DNA from 2 places in the Clostridium sp. genome. Region 2 is predicted to be linked to the other one. Evidence: riboswitches for the same ligand, from Rfam matches in the RefSeq annotation. Region 2 holds a riboswitch; the other holds the start of a gene.
The links. Region 2 has a riboswitch for glycine ahead of LKE46_RS09295 (amino acid permease). Riboswitches for the same ligand answer to the same signal wherever they lie in the genome.

Region 1: it holds a riboswitch for glycine, as region 2 does, so the genes downstream of both, LKE46_RS02210 (ACT domain-containing protein) here and LKE46_RS09295 (amino acid permease) in region 2, are expected to answer to the same signal.

What each region holds. Positions count from the first base shown of each region.
Region 1 covers NZ_JAKVOI010000001.1:386,393-389,671, reverse strand. Annotated here, with positions in the region: gene ymfI (elongation factor P 5-aminopentanone reductase) at 1-561, opposite strand, end outside; gene tpx (thiol peroxidase) at 741-1,235, shown strand; glycine riboswitch at 1,359-1,455, shown strand; gene LKE46_RS02210 (ACT domain-containing protein) at 1,563-1,832, shown strand; gene LKE46_RS02205 (PFL family protein) at 1,868-3,226, shown strand.
Region 2 covers NZ_JAKVOI010000001.1:1,879,405-1,882,683, reverse strand. Annotated here, with positions in the region: gene LKE46_RS09300 (APC family permease) at 1-1,206, shown strand, start outside; glycine riboswitch at 1,373-1,459, shown strand; gene LKE46_RS09295 (amino acid permease) at 1,724-3,106, shown strand; gene zupT (zinc transporter ZupT) at 3,150-3,279, shown strand, end outside.

The DNA of each region.
Region 1 (3,279 bases), 1.5 Mb from region 2:
ACCAGGTGCCACGGCATTTATTCTTATATTTGACAGGGCCATTTCTTTTGCAATTGATTTTGTAAATGAATTTACAGCACCTTTAGCTGCTGAATAGACAGCTTCACAGGAAGCTCCAGCATTGCCCCATATAGAAGATATATTCACTATATTCCCATTTTTTTTCGGGATCATGTACTTCAATGCACAGTGCGTGCAATTGAGTACTCCTTTAAGATCGACATCTATTATTTTATTCCACTGTTCTTCCACCATATCTACAAAAACTCCTATATCGGATACTCCTGCATTATTTACAAGTATATCAATCCTGCCCATGTATTCGACTGTACGGTCCATCAATTTTCTGGCATCTTCATACATACTTATATCACTTTGGACCACTAAACCTGTGCTTCCGTATTTCTTTATTTCACTCAATGTTTGCTCTGCTTCGCTTCTGCTGCTTTTATAATTTACGACCACATTTGCACCACATCTCGCCAGATTGACTGCTATAGATTTTCCTATGCCTCTGGATGCCCCTGTTACTACTGCTACTTTACCGCCTAAATTCTCCAATTGAGTTCACTCCTTAGTGATTCCATAGTAAATAATTCATCATAAATTATACACTAAATTGCCAATATGTTTAAACAGTGGTAAAAGAAAATTAATTGCATATTTTATATAATTGTGGTATTATAATAAATATAAAAGATAATAATTATTAAACAATATATTTTATTGGAGGGATTTATATGGAATTAAAATTTCAGGGAAAACCTGTAAAACTATCTGGAAATATTATTAAAGTAGGTGATACCGTACCTGACTTCACCATAATAGATAATAATCTGGATCCTATATCATTGAAGGACACAAATGGCGTCAGAATTTTTTTAACAGTTCCATCCATAGACACTCCCGTTTGTGATTTGGAAACCAGGACTTTCAATGAAAAAAGTTCTCAGATACCTGGTGTTACAGTATATACGATATCCATGGACTTGCCTTTTGCACAGAAACGTTGGTGCGCAGCAAATGGAATAAAAAATGTACTTACAGCATCAGATTACAAGGATAGAAGTTTCGGCAAGAACTTTGGAACTTATATTGTGGATCTTGGACTCCTGGCGAGAGCTGCTTTTGTAGTTGACAGCAGCAATAAAGTAACATATGTGAATTATATTCCCGAGGTAACGGATTATCCAGATTACGATGAAATCCTGAAAGCTGCCAGAGAAGCAAAATAGAAAGAGGAAAGCTGCTTGAATACTGCAGCTTTTTTTATTTGCTTTGATTTTAACAATATGCTATAATTTTTCTTATAATTTTAATATCGGATGAAGATAATTGAATTTATAAAGACTATTATCTGACGTACCTCTGGAGAGACTCTATTTGGAGCGCCGAAGGGGAAAACTAGCAATTGTTTCTAGTGAAACTCTCAGGTAAAAGGACAGGGATTCTATTGGGATGAATTTTAATTCCCATTCAAATTTGATTTCCCGGAGACTAGTCATTTAGTCTCTTTTATTTTTCTTCAAATGATATATCAATATGAAAAGGGAGCGGTAAAAATGAAGGCTTTTATAACTGTACTTGGGAAGGATAAGGTTGGAATAATACATGAAATAACATCAATACTATCTGAAAACAGCATAAACATTCTGGACATAAACCAGACTTTGATAAAGGGTTACTTCACAATGATAATGCTTGTAGACATATCCAATATGAAGGTAAACTTCAATTCATTAAAAGATATCCTTACACAAAAAGCTGATGAAATCAAAGTTTCAATTAAAATACAGCGTGAAGATATATTCACATCCATGCACGAAATATAATATCATTTACAATATTAAATATAGAGGGTGTTTTAATGATTAATTTTAAGAATATAATGGAAACAATAAATATGATCGAGCGGGAAAATCTTGACATCAGGACAATCACCATGGGCATATCACTTCTGGACTGCATAGACAGCGATGGTACAAAATGCAGGACCAAAATATATGACAAAATAACCAAATATGCTGAAAATCTAGTCAAGACTGCAAATGACATAGAAACAGAATATGGCATACCAATAATACATAAAAGAGTGTCTGTTACACCTATTTCACTTATTGCCCAGGCAAGTTCGGATTCCGATTACGTAGAATTTGCAAAAACCCTTGATAAAGCTACCCATACTCTTGGAATAGATTTTATCGGTGGTTTTTCATCCCTTGTACATAAAGGCTATTCAAAGGGTGACAGAATTCTTATAGATTCAATACCAGAAGCTCTCGCTGTGACTGAGAAGGTATGCTCATCTGTAAATGTAGGAAGTACGAAATCCGGCATAAACATGGATGCAGTAAAACATATGGGAAGCATAGTAAAAAAGGCTGCCTATCTAACAAGGGAAAATGAAAGTATAGGATGTGCCAAGCTTGTAATATTTGCGAATGCAGTGGAAGACAATCCTTTTATGGCAGGTGCCTTCCACGGTGTAGGTGAAGCTGAAGCAATAATCAACGTAGGCGTGAGTGGACCTGGCGTTGTCAAATGTGCCCTTGAAGAAATAAAAGGTGAAAGCTTCAACGTAGTTGCCGAAACTATAAAGAAAACCGCATTTAAAATAACCAGAATGGGTCAGCTGGTAGCGCAGGAAGCTTCAAGCAGATTGAATGTACCCTTCGGGATAGTGGATTTATCCCTTGCACCGACACCTGCCGTAGGTGACAGTGTAGCAAGAGTTCTTGAAGAAATAGGCCTTGAAAGCTGTGGATGTCCGGGAACAACCGCTGCACTTGCCCTTTTAAATGATGCTGTTAAAAAGGGAGGTATAATGGCAGCTTCCCAGGTCGGCGGTCTAAGCGGCGCTTTTATACCTGTAAGCGAGGATGAGGGAATGATAAGTGCTGTAAATACAGGTTCATTGAATCTGGAAAAACTGGAAGCCATGACCTGTGTATGTTCTGTAGGTCTTGACATGATAGGAATTCCTGGAGATACACCGGAAGCCACTATATCCGGTATAATTGCAGATGAAGCTGCTATCGGAATGATAAACAACAAGACAACTGCCGTAAGGGTTATTCCTGTGTATGGAAAATCCGTTGGTGATGAAGCCAATTTTGGCGGGCTTCTCGGCAAGGCCCCTATAATGCCTGTAAGTAGATTCTCCAGTCAGGCCTTTATAAATAGAGGAGGCAGAATTCCTGCTCCAATTCACAGTTTTAAAAATTAGCTTGTTGAAAGCTGCAGTAAAATCCAGTGTATTTTTCTGCAGTTTTTTTAATT
Region 2 (3,279 bases):
GGAATAGTAGCATGTTTATGTGGGTTATGTTATTGTGAACTTGCTACAATGTTTCCGGTGGCAGGCAGTACATATTCATATTCTTATATTGCTTTTGGAGAATTTGTGGCCATGATTATAGGATGGTGTCTGACTGCGGAATATCTTGTTGCAGTTAGTGCTGTTGCTTCAGGATGGTCTGGTACTTTTAGGGGAATACTGCAGTCGGCAGGGATCAATCTTCCATCTGTTATAGCCGGTTCACCCGGCAAAGGAGGAGCTATAGATCTTCCCGCAGTAGCTATAATATTGTTTCTAACGGCGCTTCTTTGCTATGGCATGCAGGAAAGTTCCAGGGTAAACAATATTATTGTTGCAGTAAAGATACTAATAATACTTCTTTTTATTTTTCTTGGAGTATCACATATAAATGTATCCAACTATAAGCCATTCATGCCTTATGGGTGGAAAGGAGTCTTTACAGGTGCAAGTACTGTATTTTTCTCATTCATAGGATTTGATGCTATTTCTACTTCTGCAGAGGAGGCAAGAGATCCGAAAAAAGATGTATCTAGAGGGATTATAATATGCCTTGCAGTAGTATGTATACTTTATGTTTCAGTGGCGGTGGTGCTTACTGGAATGGTTCCATATAAAGAAATAGTTTCAGACAATGCAGTCCCGGCTTCACTTGCGAGGGTAGGCATTACCTGGGGATCTGCGCTTGTAGGCATTGGTGCAATTCTGGGAATGATTTCCGTCATGATAGCAATGTTATATGGACAGGTAAGAATATTCATGGTTATGTCCAGAGACGGACTCATACCAAAGGTGTTTTGCGAAATAAATTCAAAGCACAACACTCCGGTTAAGGCTACTATAATAACGGGTGTTATAGCGTCTATAATAGCAGGCCTTCTTCCGCTGAATGTAATAGTGGAGTTTCTCAGTATAGGTACACTGCTGAGTTTTATGGTAGTATCCGCAGGCGTTATTTATTTGAGAAAGGCAATGCCGGATGTAGAAAGAAAATTCAAATGCCCGGGAGTACCATTTACACCTGTTGTAACTATATTGTGTTGTCTGATACTTCTGATATCCATGCGTCTGATAACCTGGATCGGGTTTTCCGTATGGCTTTGTTTGGGATTGATAGTTTATTTTTCTTATGGAAGATTTCATAGTACAGTGCAGAGTGAAAGTGATGGAGACGAGAAAATATCATAGAAAGTTAAATTATGAAGAAATTATTGCAATATTACCGAATTTGTATTAGTATATAACGGTAAAAAACAACAATTCAGATGAAAATAGTGGGAGAGTTATGACTATTGTCATTCACCGAAGAAGTAAATCTTTCAGGTACCTATTTAATGTAGAGATGACCGCTATTGGATGAATCCTTGGAGAGACTCTAAACGAGCACCGAAGGAGCAAGCCGCAAGGTAAAACTCTCAGGTAAAAGGACAGGGGAAAAGGTAAAATATCTTAAATTCTTTTGGATCTTATCTATTCCCATTTGTATCTCCAATTACAAATATTTATATTTTAGAAAGGTTTTTATCATATGCCTTTCTATTAAAATGGAGGGATAAAATGGATCAACTACAAAAATACTATTTGGAAGGATACTTTGATTTTTACCGATTAAAGATGGAGTCCATCCTGACATGACTTCTATTATTACTTGGACGATCAAATAACGAATGCATAATACAGTAATAATTAGAAAGGCGGAATATATATGTCGGAAAATCAAGATTTATCGAGGGGATTAAAAAATCGTCATGTTCAATTACTTGCAATTGGGGGTGCAATTGGCACTGGATTATTCCTCGGCTCAGGAAGATCCATTCACTTGGCAGGTCCATCTATTTTATTTGCCTATACTATAACAGGAATAATTTGTTTTCTTATTATGCGTGCTCTTGGGGAATTGCTGCTTTCCAATTTAAATTATCATTCATTTGTAGAATTTGTATATGATTATCTTGGAGATGGAGCAGCATTTATTACTGGGTGGACTTACTGGTTCTGCTGGATTTCGCTTGCAATGGCTGATTTAACTGCTTCCGGACTCTATATGCAGTACTGGTTCCCGAATGTGGCACAATGGGTTCCAAGTCTTGTAGCTCTTATAATTTTGTTGATTATGAATCTTACTGCGGTAAGTTTATTTGGGGAAATGGAATTTTGGTTTGCCTTAATTAAAATTGTTGCTATCGTAGCATTGATTTTAATTGGTACATTTATGATTATTAAAGGATTTTCTACGAATGCGGGTTTATCTAGTTTTGCAAACCTTTGGAATCACGGTGGCTGGTTCCCAAATGGGATGAGCGGTTTCATACTTTCTTTTCAGATGGTTGTATTTGCTTTTACTGGAATTGAGTTAGTCGGTTTAACAGCCGGTGAGACAGAAGATCCAGAGCATGTTATTCCAAGAGCAATCAACAATATTCCAATTAGAATTATTATTTTCTATATTGGGGCGCTTACTGTTATTATGAGCATATACCCATGGAATTCAATTAATCCAGCCAAAAGCCCATTTGTACAGGTGTTTGCTGCAGTGGGAGTAGTAGCCGCAGCCAGTATTATAAATTTTGTCGTACTGACATCAGCTGCATCTGCTTGTAACAGCGGTATCTTCAGTACAAGCCGGATGGTTTACTCTCTTGCCAGAGAAAATAATGCACCCGAATCCATGAAGAAATTGACTTCTCATAAAGTGCCGTCAAATGCCCTGATTTTTTCTGCAGCTGTTATTCTGATTTCGGTTATTCTAAGCTACATTATGCCCGAGGGAGTGTTTGTACTCATTACGAGTATATCTACATTCTGCTTTATCTTTATTTGGGCAATTATAGTTGTCTGCCATTTGAAGTATCGACGAACTAATCCGGAACTTGCTGCCAGGAACAAATTCAAAATGCCATTTTATCCAATTGCCAACTATGTGATTTTGGTATTTATTGCTTTTGTTCTAGTTGTACTGGCGCTCAATAAGGAAACACGTATAGCTCTGTTCGTGACACCGGTTTGGTTTGTAGCTCTTGGAATTATTTATAAGGTACTCAAACTAAAAAAGAAAAATCAGGAAGATGCCGGAACGGATTTGGGATAAGATGTGCTATAATTACTTTAATACTTATTTGTGGAGGCTTAACATGAATAACCTGATTGTGGCATTTGCATTGACTCTTTTTGCCGGATTATCTACGGGAATCGGCAGCACGCTGGCTTTTTTCACTAAAAAAACCAATACCAAATTTTTAGCAGTGAGTCTTGGATTTTCTG